DNA from 4 places in the Streptomyces sp. NBC_00078 genome. Region 3 is predicted to be linked to each of the others. Evidence: riboswitches for the same ligand, from Rfam matches in the RefSeq annotation. Region 3 holds a riboswitch; each other region holds the start of a gene.

Region 1 (3,307 bases), 4.8 Mb from region 3:
GTCGCCGTCACCGGCATCCTGGCCACCATGCCGTACATCGCGCTCCAGCTGGTCGGCATCCAGGCCGTCCTTGACGTGATGGGAGTGGGCGGCGGCGAGAACACCAACTGGTTCGTGAAGGACCTGCCGCTGCTGATCGCGTTCGGCGTGCTGGCGGCCTACACGTACTCCTCGGGTCTGCGGGCCCCCGCGCTGATCGCGTTCGTGAAGGACGGGCTGATCTACCTCGTCATCGCGGTGGCCATCATCTACATCCCGATCAAGCTGGGCGGCTTCGACGACATCTTCGCGAAGGCGGGTCACGCGTTCACGCAGACCAACCCGGCGACGGGCAAGCCGCGCGGTGCGCTGGCGCCGGCCGAGCCGGGCCAGTGGACGTACGCCACACTGGCGTTGGGCTCCGCGCTCGCGCTCTTCATGTACCCGCACTCGATCACGGCGACGCTGTCCTCGAAGAGCCGCAACGTGATCCGCCGCAACACCACGATTCTGCCGCTGTACTCCCTGATGCTGGGCCTCCTCGCCCTGCTGGGCTTCATGGCGATCGCGGCGGGGGTCAAGGTCACCAACGGGCAGCTGGCCATCCCGCAGCTGTTCGAGAACATGTTCCCCGACTGGTTCGCGGGCGTGGCCTTCGCGGCGATCGGCATCGGTGCCCTCGTCCCGGCGGCCATCATGTCGATCGCGGCCGCGAACCTGTTCACCCGCAACATCTACAAGGACTTCATCAGGCCGGACGCGACGCCGGCGCAGGAGACCAAGGTCTCCAAGCTGGTCTCGCTGCTGGTGAAGGTGGGCGCGCTCGTCTTCGTCCTCACCATGGACAAGACGGTCGCGATCAACTTCCAGCTCCTGGGCGGCATCTGGATCCTGCAGACCTTCCCGGCGCTGGTCGGCGGTCTGTTCACCCGCTGGTTCCACCGCTGGGCGCTGCTCGCGGGCTGGGCGGTCGGCATGGTCTACGGCACCCTCGCCGCATACGGCGTCGCCTCCCCCACGCAGAAGCACTTCGGAGGCTCGGCCAAGGAGATCCCCGGCATCGGGGAGATCGGCTACATCGGCCTGACGGCGTTCGTCCTGAACGTGGTGGTGACGGTGGTCCTGACCTTCGTCCTCAAGGCCGTGAAGGCCCCTGAGGGCATCGACGAGACCAGGCCGGAGGACTACACGGCGGACGCGGGCGACGCCGGCGTTCAGGTGGAGCTGCCGCCGGCGACCGCGGGGACGTCCCACTAGGGGCCACATCCACGAGGGACTGGCTGGGAACCACCGGGACCACTGCCGGTAGGAACTACGGGGACCGGACGGGCCGTCGGAGAAATCCGGCGGCCCGTTGTCGTACCCGTCCGCCACACTCGACCCATGGACATCGTGATCCGGCAGGCGGACCCCGGCGAGTACGAGACTCTCGGCGAGATCACCGCCCAGGCCTACCTCCAGGACGGCCTACTGACGTTCGGCGAGAGCGACCGATACCTCGGCGAACTGCGGAACGTGGCCAAGCGGGCGGCCTCGGCCGACGTACTGGTCGCCATGGCGGACGGGAAGCTGCTCGGCGGAGTCACCTACGTCCCGTCCGGCGGACCCATGGCCGACGTGGCCCGGCCGGGGGAGGCGGAGATACGGATGCTCGCGGTCGCGCAGGGGGCGCGGGGACGCGGGACCGGCGAGGCTCTCGTGCGGGCGTGCATCGAGCGGGCGCGGGCCGCGGAGGACTGCACGGGCATCGTCCTGTCGACCCAGCAGCTGATGCACACCGCCCACCGCATCTACCGGCGCCTGGGCTTCGTCCGCGCCCCGGAGCGGGACTGGAATCCCCTTCCGGACCACCCCGACCTCACCCTGCACACCTATGAGTTGACGCTCTGACACGCTCCGAAGTCGCTACGACACAACATATGGGGTCGCTTTTCCTGCCCGGCACAAGATGTATGCTCATGCTCGCTGTCGTCGCAGGGGAATCCGGTGCGAATCCGGAACTGTCCCGCAACGGTGTACCCATGCGTGTTCGCACACGTATGGGCGTCAGTCCGAGGACCTGCCGACAGTGCGCCCGGCCGAACCGTCCGGGTGCCCAGACGTCCGGGCCTCGTGGAATGGGCCGGTGGACGCGACGCCGTGCGCGCTCGTGATCCCCCTGCCCTCCGCAAGGCCCCGTGCCGAGCGAGGGAGAGCCCCACGTGACCATCGCGCCAGCCGAACCGGCTTCAGCGACACCGTCCGCGACAGCGGCGACAACGGACGGCCCGGGAACCGCACTGCTGCGGACCCTGACCGAGCTGACCGCCGGCCTCCCCGGAGCCGACCCCGGCCGGGTCGCCGCCGCCGCGCTGCGCGGCCGCTCGGCGCAGGCGGACGAGACGGAGCTGCGCGAGCTGGCCACGGAGGCGGCCGCCGGTCTCATCTCGGAGGACCCCGTGTACTCGCGGCTGGCCGCACGTCTGCTCACCATCAGCATCGCCGCGGAGGCCGCCTCACAGGGCGTCACCTCCTTCACCGAGTCGGTCGCCGTGGGCCACCGGGAAGGGCTCGTCGCCGACCGCACCGCGGAGTTCGTCCGCGTCCACGCCACGCGCCTCGACGCACTCGTCGACCCCCGGGCGGACGACCGCTTCGGCTACTTCGGCCTGCGCACCCTCCACAGCCGCTACCTGCTCCGGCACCCGATCACCCGCCGGGTGATCGAGACACCCCAGCACTTCATGCTGCGCGTCGCCGCCGGTCTCGCCGACGACACCGCGCCCCCTTCGGAAACGGGCGCCCGCCCGCTGGACGAAGTCGCCGCGCTCTACGGCCTGATGAGCCGCCTCGACTACCTGCCCTCCTCCCCCACGCTCTTCAACTCCGGCACCCGGCACCCCCAGATGTCGTCCTGCTACCTCCTGGACTCCCCGCTCGACGAGCTGGACTCCATCTACGACCGCTACCACCAGGTCGCCCGCCTCTCCAAGCACGCCGGCGGAATCGGACTCGCCTACTCCCGTGTCCGCAGCCGGGGTTCACTGATCCGCGGCACCAACGGGCACTCCAACGGCATCGTCCCGTTCCTGAAGACCCTCGACGCCTCGGTCGCCGCCGTGAACCAGGGCGGCCGGCGCAAGGGTGCGGCCGCCGTCTACCTGGAGACCTGGCACTCCGACATCGAGGAGTTCCTGGAGCTGCGCGACAACACCGGTGAGGACGCCCGCCGTACGCACAACCTGAACCTCGCGCACTGGATCCCCGACGAGTTCATGCGCCGGGTGAACGCCGACGAGCCGTGGAGCCTGTTCTCCCCCGCCGACGTGCCCGAGCTGGTCGACCTGTG
Region 2 (3,307 bases), 5.7 Mb from region 3:
GGCGCCGCCGCCGTGGAGAAGGCCGCCAAGGACGCCGGTCACGACATCGAGGTGCCCTTCACCCCGGGTCGCGTGGACGCCACGGAGGAGCACACCGACGCCGAGTCCTTCGAGGCGCTGGAGCCCACCGCGGACGGCTTCCGCAACTACCTGGGCAAGGGCAACCGCCTGCCGGCCGAGTACCTGCTGCTCGACCGGGCGAACCTGCTCGGCCTGAGCGCCCCCGAGCTGACCGTCCTCGTCGGCGGCCTGCGCGTCCTGGGCGCCAACCACCAGCAGACCTCGTACGGCGTCTTCACCGACACCCCGGGCAAGCTGACGAACGACTTCTTCGTCAACCTGCTCGACCTGGGCACGACGTGGAAGTCCACCTCCGAGGACCAGAACACCTTCGAGGGCCGCGACGACGTGACCGGCGAGGTCAAGTGGACCGGCACCCGCGCCGACCTCGTCTTCGGCTCGAACTCCGAGCTGCGCGCGGTCGCCGAGGTCTACGCGGCCGACGACGCGAAGGAGAAGTTCGTGAAGGACTTCGTCGACGCGTGGGTCAAGGTCTCGAACGCGGACCGGTTCGACCTCGTCTGAGTCTGAGTCTGAGTCTGAGTCTGAGTCTGACGGTACGACCCGTCTGACCGTCCAACCTGTCCGACCACGACGTCGTTTACCCGCTGAGGGCCGCCGCTTCCGATCAGTGAGCACAGGGCGGCCGGCGATGAGTTGCTCGTACTCCGCCACGGTCAGGGTGATCGCCTCACGGCCGCCCAAGGCGATGAGAGGGCCCACGGATGGTTCCGCGGGCCCTCTCACCTGTTCGATTCATGGTCAGCTGGGAGCGGTGACCGTCGCCTTCGCGGCCGCCGACACGGGCTTCGGGTTCAGCAACCGCTCGGCCAGCTCGCCGAAGACGAGTCCGAAGCTGCCCCAGAGGGTGGCCTGGATGGCCAGGGCGGCGAGCCGGAAGCGCCACAGCACGGTGGCCGGGAAGTCCTTCGGCACCTCGTTGACGACGGGCAGGAACTCGTACGCCAGGCCGATCACGACGGCGAACGCGGCAACCGCGACCACCGTCGCCCACCAGGTGCCCAGGTTCGGCTGGAGTCGCTTGCCGAGGATGGTGGCTGCGATCGCGAGGAGCACGCTGAGCAGCATCATCAGGAAGTACAGGGTGGTGCGCTTGCCGATGGTGTCGGCGCTGCCGACCGACGGCGGATTGGCCGGGTACTTCAGGAACGGCGTCACGTACACCGTCAGCAGCGCGCAGCCGGACAGCAGCAGCGCGGTCGCCCGCGGCGAGAAGCGGCCGACGCGGCCGAGGGCGAAGCAGTAGGCGAGCGCGGCGATGCCGCCGAACGCGACCCCGTAGACCAGAACGCCGGTGGCGAGACCGGCGGTCGACTGCAGGGAGCGGGAGACGACTTCCATCTCGTGCTCGTGGGAGTGCGCCTCCTCGAAGCCGATCGCCTTGTCTACATACGGTTCACCGAGCAGATAGGCGGCAACGAGGGCGAGCACGCCGGCGGCCAGGCCGGCGAGCATGCCCCGCACCAGGAGGTTTCTTACCGTTGTGGAGTTCATGGGTGTGCGGCGTCCCTCAAATCAGTGGCAGGGGAAGCCGAGCAGGTGGCGGGCATCGTGTACCCACTCATGGACGTCCGTGCCGCTGAACACGGAGGTGGCGCCCTGTTCGGCGCCGACGAAGTAGAGCAGGACCAGCATCAGGACGCCGACGAAGACGGCCCAGGGGGCTATGTCCTTCAGCGGCAGCTTGGCGGGTACGACGGGGGTGGTGACTGTCGGCTGGGCGACATGCTGCGCCATGGCAGGGCCTCCTCGGGAGCTCGCGTCCCATCTCGGTGGTGCACATGACGACGGCTACGGGTCTGACTCGCCACCACCCCCTGCGGGGCGGCGGCACACAGTGGCGCGACCGTGCCGGACTCTCACCGGCTTCCGTCTTGCCGTCGTCGATATCAGACCGACGGTACCGTGTGCCGCGAACCTGGCCAATACCGCCCCACCTGGAGTGATCTCCCTCTCCCCCGTCAAGTGGCCCCGATATCGGGCCTGTCGTCGGTCGCCGGCGACAGAACTCGCGGCCCATTCCGGGAGGCGGTCCTCTGCGCCGGTGGTCCGGGTCCTTGCCTCTCCTGCCGCGCCCGGCCGTCCCGCTGGGCTGCTCGCCCCACGGCCACACCGCGTAAACCCGGTCCCCCTTCCGCCGGGTGTGCGCCATCGCTCAGGCGCCGGCCACGCCGTCCGGCTTGCCCGCCTTCGCCTCCCGCGCCAGCGAGGCCAGAGTTCCAGACAGTCGCCAATTCTGGTCCGGGCGTTGCCAGTTGAGGCCCGAGGGCAGACGGGAATGCGGGCAGGGGGCAGGCATGCAACCCATGAGTTCCGTTCGAGTGCTGGCCGGCGTCCCCGGCAGGCGCCGGCCAGCACGTCAAGCTGCCCTGGCGGCCTGGCTCTCGGCTTCCAGCAGCAGGCGCTCCAGGGTGGCCCGGGCGCGGGCCACCCTGGAGCGGACGGTGCCGACGGGGCAGCCGATGAAACCGGCCGCCTCGTCGTAGGACAGTCCCACCACCTGGGTCAGCACGAACGCCTCGCGGCGCTCGTCCGGCAGCGTCTCCAGCAGGTCGAGGAGTGCGATGCCGTCGTCGAAGCCCGGCAGTCCGCGGGGCTGGGAACGTTCCATCGCCGACTGCCAGTCGTGCCGGTCGGACGACCGGGGCCGGACCGCGGCCCGGCGGAAGCTGTCGGCCACCGCACGGCGGGCGATGGACAGCAGCCAGGTGCGGGCCGAGGCCTGCCCCTGGAAACGCGGCAGGCTGTCGAGGGCCCGCAGGAACGTGTCCTGGGCCAGGTCGTCGGCGATCTGGGGATCGCCGCTCAGGTAGGCGACATAACGCAGTACGTCGCCGTGCAGCGCGCGCACGAAGTGCTCGGCCGCGTGGGGGTCGCCCTTACCGGCGGCCAGTGCCCAGGCGGTGGCGGAGGCGTCCGCCGCCGCGCGCTCCGCCCGGCGGGGAGCAGGCAGGACAGGAGTGATCACGTGATGTCCTTCTCGGGTCATCCGGAGCCGACGCCCCGCAATGGGGCGGGGCTCTCCGGCACTTGGGTGCGGCCGTACGCGGTGGGTACGGCGAATGCCCGGGGCTCGTCGCACGCCCATCGGCCCGCACGAAGTGGCGGGTGGTCCTGGGGAGATCCACGCGCGAGCGCGGCATGGCGAGAAGCGGGGTGAGCCCCGGTCGATCCGGCTGTCTCAGACGACAGCGGCACCCAGGGGCGGTCCCCGGGACGTGACGGA
Region 3 (3,307 bases):
CCGGGAAGGCCGCGCCAAGGGCAGCCAGTTGCCGGTCATAGGCGGTACCCGCGCCCGCGCATCAGCCGACGACCTGGACCGCGAACAGCCGCTGCTCCTGGACCCCGCCCACCACAGCGACCCCGACCTGCTCGGCTTCGACAGCGCCGGCTACGCCCGGCGCAGCAGCACCCCCTACTCGCAGGCCGAAGCGAAACGCGGCCTGTGCCGCGCCGACGAAACCATACGGATCCTCGCGCTCAACGACTCCCACCTCGTCCCGCTCCGCAGCCGCCTCATGGGGGCGGTCGGCGTGCTCGCCCGCTACGGGGACGATCCCGCCATACAGCAGCTGATCGACGACAAGGTGGGGGCCCAAGGCGCCATACAGCTCAGCAGTCGCCATGGCCCTGGCCCTGCAGCGCGCCTGCGACCGGCCCGCCGCCGCGCCCACACCGGCCGCAACGACGCCCGGCATCACACCCACCATCGACCCGACACGCTCCCGAGTCGACCTGCAAGACCTGCTGGAACATCTGGACCCGGACGACCTGAAGGTCGGCATCACCCTCACCGGCCGGCACGAGAAGAAGGCGCACCAGGCAGTCCTGAACCACGAGGGCCAATTCAAAGTCCTGGGCCGCCCCTGGCGCACCCCGACCACCGCCGCCAGGGCCGCGACCGGCAGCAACAAGATCGACGGCTGGGACTTCTGGCGTCTGACCATCGCCGGTGTGGAGCAGACCCTCGCCGAATTCCGCGCCACGCACTTCCCGCCCACCGCACCGGTGTGAGAGGGCGGAACTGTCCGCCTCGCCGGCGGCGGTCTCCTGCTGATCCCTTCGGTCTTCGTCGGGAATATCGCCGCCCACCTGGAAGACCCCTGGCTCAGGACCTTGATCTACCCTGCCCGCGGCACCGCCGCCCTGCGGGGCGAACGGGAGACCGTCCCTCAACCGGACGCGCTGACCGCTCTGGTCGGCCGGGCCCGAGCCCGGCTGGTCGCGATGGCGAGGTCCGAGACAGCGAGCGGACCCGTCTGGCGCAGGGCCATCAGGAGGGCGAGGCGCCCGGGATCGGAGAGCAGGGAGAACCGCTCCGCCCAGGCGCGGACGTGGTCGGGCTCGCCGATGGCGGCGACGGCGTCGCAGACCCGGTGGCCGTCGATGGCGCGGCGGTCTGCGCGTTCGGCGGGGACGAGATGCATGGAGGCATCCTCGCAGGCGGCAGTGTGATCTTGGATACCTGCGCAGCTGTGCAGGTATCCAGGCGTGAGGGGGCGCCCGTACGGTGGGCGGGCCGTGGTGTTCGGGAAGACCGGTGACGGCCCCTCGTGGTTCGGGGGGTTCAGGCCGGAGCGGCCCTCGCCACTGTGATCGGGGAGTCTTCGTCCCAGTTGTGCACGGTCACTGTCCGCCCCCGGGCGGACGGGAAGGCCGGGACGAAAGACGCGCGCACCCGTCAGCCAGGAGACCGGCCACGGCACTTCACGAAGTGATCCACGAGGTGCTGGAGCGTGACCGTATGACCCTGCCCACCGGGCCCGACGTGCCCACCGCTTTTCGATGGCGGCGCGAGGACACCGTCCGTACCGCCGGGCTGCTGGCGGTGATCGCCGCGCTGCACGTGCTGGCGTTCGGCATCCTGTTCCTGCTCGTCGTGCCGGGGCACTACGAGGTCGGTTCCAAGGCGTTCGGGATCGGCCTCGGGGTGACCGCGTACACGCTGGGCATGCGGCACGCGTTCGACGCCGATCACATCGCCGCGATCGACAACACCACCCGCAAGCTGATGGCCGACGGCAAGCGGCCGGTGTCGGTCGGGTTCTGGTTCGCGCTCGGCCATTCCAGCGTGGTGGTCGCCATGGCCGCCCTGGTCGCGGGCGGCGCGCAGCTCGCCGGCACGCTGTTGAACGACGACTCCCGTACCCACCAGACGCTCGGTGTCGTCGGCACGACGGTTTCCGGGACCTTCCTCTACCTCATCGCGGCGCTCAACCTGGTGGCGCTATCCGGCATCCTGCGGGTCTTCCGGGCGATGCGCTCCGGCACGTACGACGAGGCCGCTCTCGAACAGCACCTGGACTCGCGGGGGTTCATGAACCGCATCCTGGGCCGTTTCACCAGGTCGATCACCCGGCCCGGGCAGATGTTCCCGCTGGGCTTCCTGTTCGGCCTCGGCTTCGACACCGCCACCGAGGTCACCCTGATGGTGATGGCGGGCAGCGGCGCCGCGGCCGGGCTGCCCTGGTACGCGATCCTGTGCCTGCCGCTGCTGTTCGCGGCGGGGATGAGCCTGTTCGACACCCTCGACGGGACGTTCATGAACTTCGCCTACCAGTGGGCGTTCTCCAACCCGGTGCGCAAGGTGTTCTACAACCTCGCCATCACCGGCCTGTCCATCGCGGTCGCCTTCCTGATCGGCACCATCGAACTGGTCGGAGTGCTGCACGAGAAGCTCGGTCTGCGCGACGCGGTGACCGGCTGGATCGCCGGCCTGGACCTGGGCAACGTCGGCTACATCATCGTCGGCCTGTTCGTGCTCGTGTGGGCGGCGGCGCTGGTGTACTGGCGGCTGGCCAAGGTGGAGCAGAGGTGGGCCGCCCGTCTCGCCGAGGGCGGCTGACACCCGACGCGCGATCCGCTGCCGGACCGTGCGGCCGGGGCGGTGAAGAGCGAGGACGGCCCTGTTCCCGGCGTACTTGCTTGTCCCGGCCTCTGTGCCAGTGCCGGGAACCGGACGGTGCCCGGGTCCGACTGCTGAGAGGAAGGCGGACTGCGCCGGACCGGACGCCGTGGTGGTGTTCCTGCCCAGGCGGGGGAAGAGATCCGTCGGCCGCATGGCAGCATCGGGGCATGAGTGCGTCCCCGGCGGTACGGAGCTTGCGCGCGGTGGTGTTCGCCGCGCTGTGCGTGCTGCTCGCCGCCGGGGGGCACGCGCTGGCGATCGGTATGGCACCGCCCGTGTGGGTGCAGGCCGCCGGGTTCGTGCCGGTCTTCGGCGCCGGCTACCTGCTGGGCCGCCGGGAGCGGTCGCTGGCGGCCATCGGCATCGGCACAGTCACCGCTCAGGGCGCACTGCACCTCGCGTTCGGCGCCGCCCGGCCGCACGCCACGATGGGCATGCAGGGCATGCGCATGTCCCACGCGCATGCCCTGACCCCGCACGCCACCGCCGCTCACGTCGCCGCGGCCCTGGTACTGACCTGGTGGCTGCAGCGCGGGGAGGTCGCACTGTGGTCGCTGCTGCGCCGGGCCGCAGCGCTCGTGCCGGGCCTGATGGCCTGGTGGCTGGTGAGCGGCGGGGTACGGCTGGTGCCGGACGTGCG
Region 4 (3,307 bases), 7.1 Mb from region 3:
AGCTTGCTGAGCGCCTTCATGCCGTAGATCACCAGCGGGATCACCATCAGGGTGGAGATGGCGTAGCCCAGCCACAGCGGCAGTCCGAGGCCGAGCTTGAGGCCCTGGGCCATGATCGAGCCTTCGAGGGCGAAGAAGATGAAGGTGAAGCTGGCGAAGATGACGCTGGTGAGGACCGACCCGTAGTAGCCGAAGCCGGAGCCGCGGGTGATCAGGTCCAGGTCGATGTTGTAGCGGGCGCCGTAGTACGCGAGCGGGAAGCCGGTGATGAAGATGACGACCGCGGCGACGGCGATGGCCAGGAGCGCGTTGCCCGTGCCGTGTGCCAGGCCGATGCCTGCGCCTATGGAGAAGTCCGCCATGTAGGCGATCCCGCCGAGCGCGGTCGTCGCCACGACCATCGGGGTCCAGCGGCGGTAACTGCGGGGCGCGAAGCGGAGGGTGTAGTCCTCCAGGGTCTCCTTGGTGGCCTGGCTGGTGGGAGAGTCCGACGCTGTGGCTGTCTGTGGGGAGTGGGTTGCACTCATGATCGACCCTTCGGGGATGAGGTGATGCTCCGGTGGGGGCGGAGGTGTGGTGAGCGGTGGGGCCCGGGTTGGCGTCGTCGGCAGCCGGGGAGTCGAAGGCCCGGGGCCGAAGTCCCCGGATTTCTCAGGCGGTTGCCGTCCTCAGAAGCGGCCGGCGTGCAGGGTCATCTGCGTCATGGCCCGCTGGGCGTGCTCCGTCACACCGGCCATCGAGTCACCCATATGGGCGTGCAGGGCCCGCAGGCCCTCGTCGAGCCGCCCGTCACGGACGAGTTCCAGGATCTCGATGTGTTCGGTGATGGTCGTCTCCACTCGGTCCTGGGTGAGGAAGTCGTACCGCCGCACCCGGCGGATCCGTTCGCTGACCGCCACGAGGGCCTCGGCGAGCGCGGGATTGCCGGAGGCACGGGAGAGTGCGGCGTGGAATCTCTCGTCCTGGACGACGAAGCGCGGATCCGGCTCCGGGGGCTGCTTGTGCAGCGCGTACCAGTGCTCCAACTCGGCGCCGATGACTGCCGAATCGTGCCGGACGGCCGGATCCTCGATGGCACGCGCGATCCCACGCAGCTCGAGGGTGACCCGCAGCTCGTAGAAATCCTTCAGCTGGGCCAGGTTGGGGATCGTGACGAAGAAGCCGCCGTCGCCGCGCTCGATCAGCCCGTCGGCCAGCAGCCGCGCCAGCGCCTCGCGCACAGGCGTCCGCGAGACCCCGAACCGTGCGGCCAGCCGCAGCTCGACCAGCCGTTCACGCGCGCCGAAATCGCCGTCGAGCACGGCCGCGCGCAGCTTCGCGTAGACCGACTCGCGCAGCGACGGCGCGCCTGCCGCCGCCGGACCCGGCACCGTGCCCGGCCGCGTATACAGCTTCGAATCCATGGGGGGACACGCTAGAAACCGCTTGTTTCCCGAAGATCCATCGCGTTGTGAACGGCTTGTTTCCGAGATCTCACGCGCCTGGCCGCGGAGGTTCGGCCCGCGGCAGTGGATCACCGGCCGCGCGACTCGACCGTACGACGGTCTTGATCGCGGGTAGCCAGTCGAGCCACATCCGAGGCCGGGGAGCCCGGTGTGAATCCGGAGCTGACGCACAGCGGTGAGGGGGACGGGCGGGGCATGTGACGTCACTGGGAGGAGCCCGTGCCGACCGGAGGGCCGATGGGGGCGAGCACAGGGAAGGCACCCCGGCCGGACGAACCCGAGTCCGAAGACCTGCTGGCACCTCCGTGCCTGGTGCGGGCAGGACGTCCGCAGGCCGGGCTCCAGTACGAGCCCCGACAACCGAGGCACCCCGCGCCCCGGCGAGACGATCGGCCTGCTCGGCCCCAACCGCTCCGGGACTCTGCTGCGCAATTCGCTGCGGGGGTAAGGCCGGGTCGGCGATGATCGTTGGCGGGGTCGCCTTCCTGTCGTGCGGTCCTGGAGGCGGTACGGATGTCGATGCGGCCGGTGGGGTTGCCGGAGATCCCGGAACAGACGGTGGTGGTGGCCCGGGCGGCGTTTCCGAAGGGGAGCCTGGCGATACGGGCGCGGGATCGCCTCGCGGAGGTCTTCGTCGATGAGCCGTTCACGGAGGCGTTCGGGGTGCGCGGGGCGCCGGGACTGTCGCCGGGGGTGTTATCGCTGGTGATGGTGTTGCAGTTCGCGGAGGGCCTGACGGATCGGCAGGCCGCGGCGATGGCGGTGCGGGCGATCGACTGGAAGTACGCGCTCGGTGCGGAGCTGACGGACACCGGATTCGATGCGAGTGTGCTGTGCCGGTTCCGGGCCCGGCTCGCGGACAACGGTATGGAGCGGGTGGTCTTCGACCGGCTCCTTGAGCACTGCAAGGACGCCGGCCTGGTGGCGGCCGGAGGCAAGCAGCGCACCGATTCCACCCATGTGATCAGTGCGGTGCGGGACTTGAACCGTCTGGAGCTGGCCGGGGAGAGTGTGCGGGCGGCCCTGGAGGCCCTCGCGGTCGCGGCACCGGCCTGGCTGGCCGGACACATCAACGTCACTGAGTTCGCCGAGCGGTACGGGCCGCGGGTCGACGGCTGGCGCATGCCGCCCTCGCAGACGAAACGTGACCGTCTCGCCCAGGTCTTCGGGCAGGATGCCATCGCCTTGTGCCGGGCGGCCTGGGCCGATGACGCTCCGGCCTGGATTCGCGAGATCGAGGCCGTGGGCTTGTTGCGGCAGGTCCTCGTGCAGACCTACATCGTCCGGACCGATGCCCGGGGACGGCAGGTGATCAAGAAGCGGGACGCCGACGACGGCGTCCCGCCCGGCCAACTCCGCCTGGCCTCCCCCTACGACTCCGACGCACGCTGGGCGGCCAAGGGCGACGACCTGTTCTGGATGGGCTACAAGATCCATCTCACGGAGACCTGCACCACCCTCCCCGACGCCGACGCCGACGCCGACGCCGACGCCGACGTGGGCACAGGGGTGGGCACAGGGGTGATGCCGAATCTGATCACCGACGTGCACACCACCGACGCGACCGTGCCGGATGTGAAGGCGACCGCCCCGATCCAGCGCAAGCTCGCCGAGCACGGAGTGCAGCCCGGCGAGCACTACCTCGACTCCGGCTACCCGTCGGCCGACCTGATTACCAAGGCCCTGAAACAGGGCATCCGCATGGTCACCCCGGTCCTCCAGGACCACTCTGACCAGGCCAAGGCCGCCGAAGGCTTCGACAAGAACGCCTTCACCATCAACTGGAAGACCCGCCAGGTCCGCTGCCCCGCCGGCAGGACCAGCTCCCACTGGAACCCGGTCAAACAGCACGGCAAAGACGC

Evidence for each region. Region 3 has a riboswitch for cobalamin ahead of nicT (Nickel transporter NicT). Riboswitches for the same ligand answer to the same signal wherever they lie in the genome.
Region 1: linked by a shared signal. The riboswitch ahead of OOK07_RS28910 (ribonucleoside-diphosphate reductase subunit alpha) and the one ahead of nicT (Nickel transporter NicT) in region 3 are both predicted to bind cobalamin.
Region 2: linked by a shared signal. The riboswitch ahead of OOK07_RS33050 (CbtB domain-containing protein) and the one ahead of nicT (Nickel transporter NicT) in region 3 are both predicted to bind cobalamin.
Region 4: linked by a shared signal. The riboswitch ahead of OOK07_RS39290 (IS1182 family transposase) and the one ahead of nicT (Nickel transporter NicT) in region 3 are both predicted to bind cobalamin.

Annotation. Positions count from the first base shown of each region.
Region 1 is NZ_JAPELX010000001.1:6,131,522-6,134,828, reverse strand. Features, by position in the region: gene mctP (monocarboxylate uptake permease MctP) at 1-1,236, shown strand, start outside; gene OOK07_RS28915 (GNAT family N-acetyltransferase) at 1,363-1,869, shown strand; cobalamin riboswitch at 1,932-2,060, shown strand; gene OOK07_RS28910 (ribonucleoside-diphosphate reductase subunit alpha) at 2,181-3,307, shown strand, end outside.
Region 2 is NZ_JAPELX010000001.1:7,064,498-7,067,804, reverse strand. Features, by position in the region: gene katG (catalase/peroxidase HPI) at 1-585, shown strand, start outside; gene OOK07_RS33055 (CbtA family protein) at 823-1,575, opposite strand; gene OOK07_RS33050 (CbtB domain-containing protein) at 1,597-1,818, opposite strand; cobalamin riboswitch at 1,853-2,004, opposite strand; gene OOK07_RS33045 (sigma-70 family RNA polymerase sigma factor) at 2,441-3,049, opposite strand; gene OOK07_RS33040 (hypothetical protein) at 3,263-3,307, opposite strand, start outside.
Region 3 is NZ_JAPELX010000001.1:1,353,412-1,356,718, reverse strand. Features, by position in the region: gene OOK07_RS06280 (hypothetical protein) at 62-385, opposite strand; gene OOK07_RS06275 (restriction system modified-DNA reader domain-containing protein) at 384-773, shown strand; gene OOK07_RS06270 (transcriptional regulator) at 932-1,186, opposite strand; cobalamin riboswitch at 1,265-1,475, shown strand; gene nicT (Nickel transporter NicT) at 1,504-2,604, shown strand; gene OOK07_RS06260 (hypothetical protein) at 2,835-3,307, shown strand, end outside.
Region 4 is NZ_JAPELX010000001.1:8,449,717-8,453,023, forward strand. Features, by position in the region: gene OOK07_RS39280 (purine-cytosine permease family protein) at 1-527, opposite strand, end outside; gene OOK07_RS39285 (GntR family transcriptional regulator) at 669-1,403, opposite strand; cobalamin riboswitch at 1,545-1,758, shown strand; gene OOK07_RS39290 (IS1182 family transposase) at 1,959-3,307, shown strand, end outside.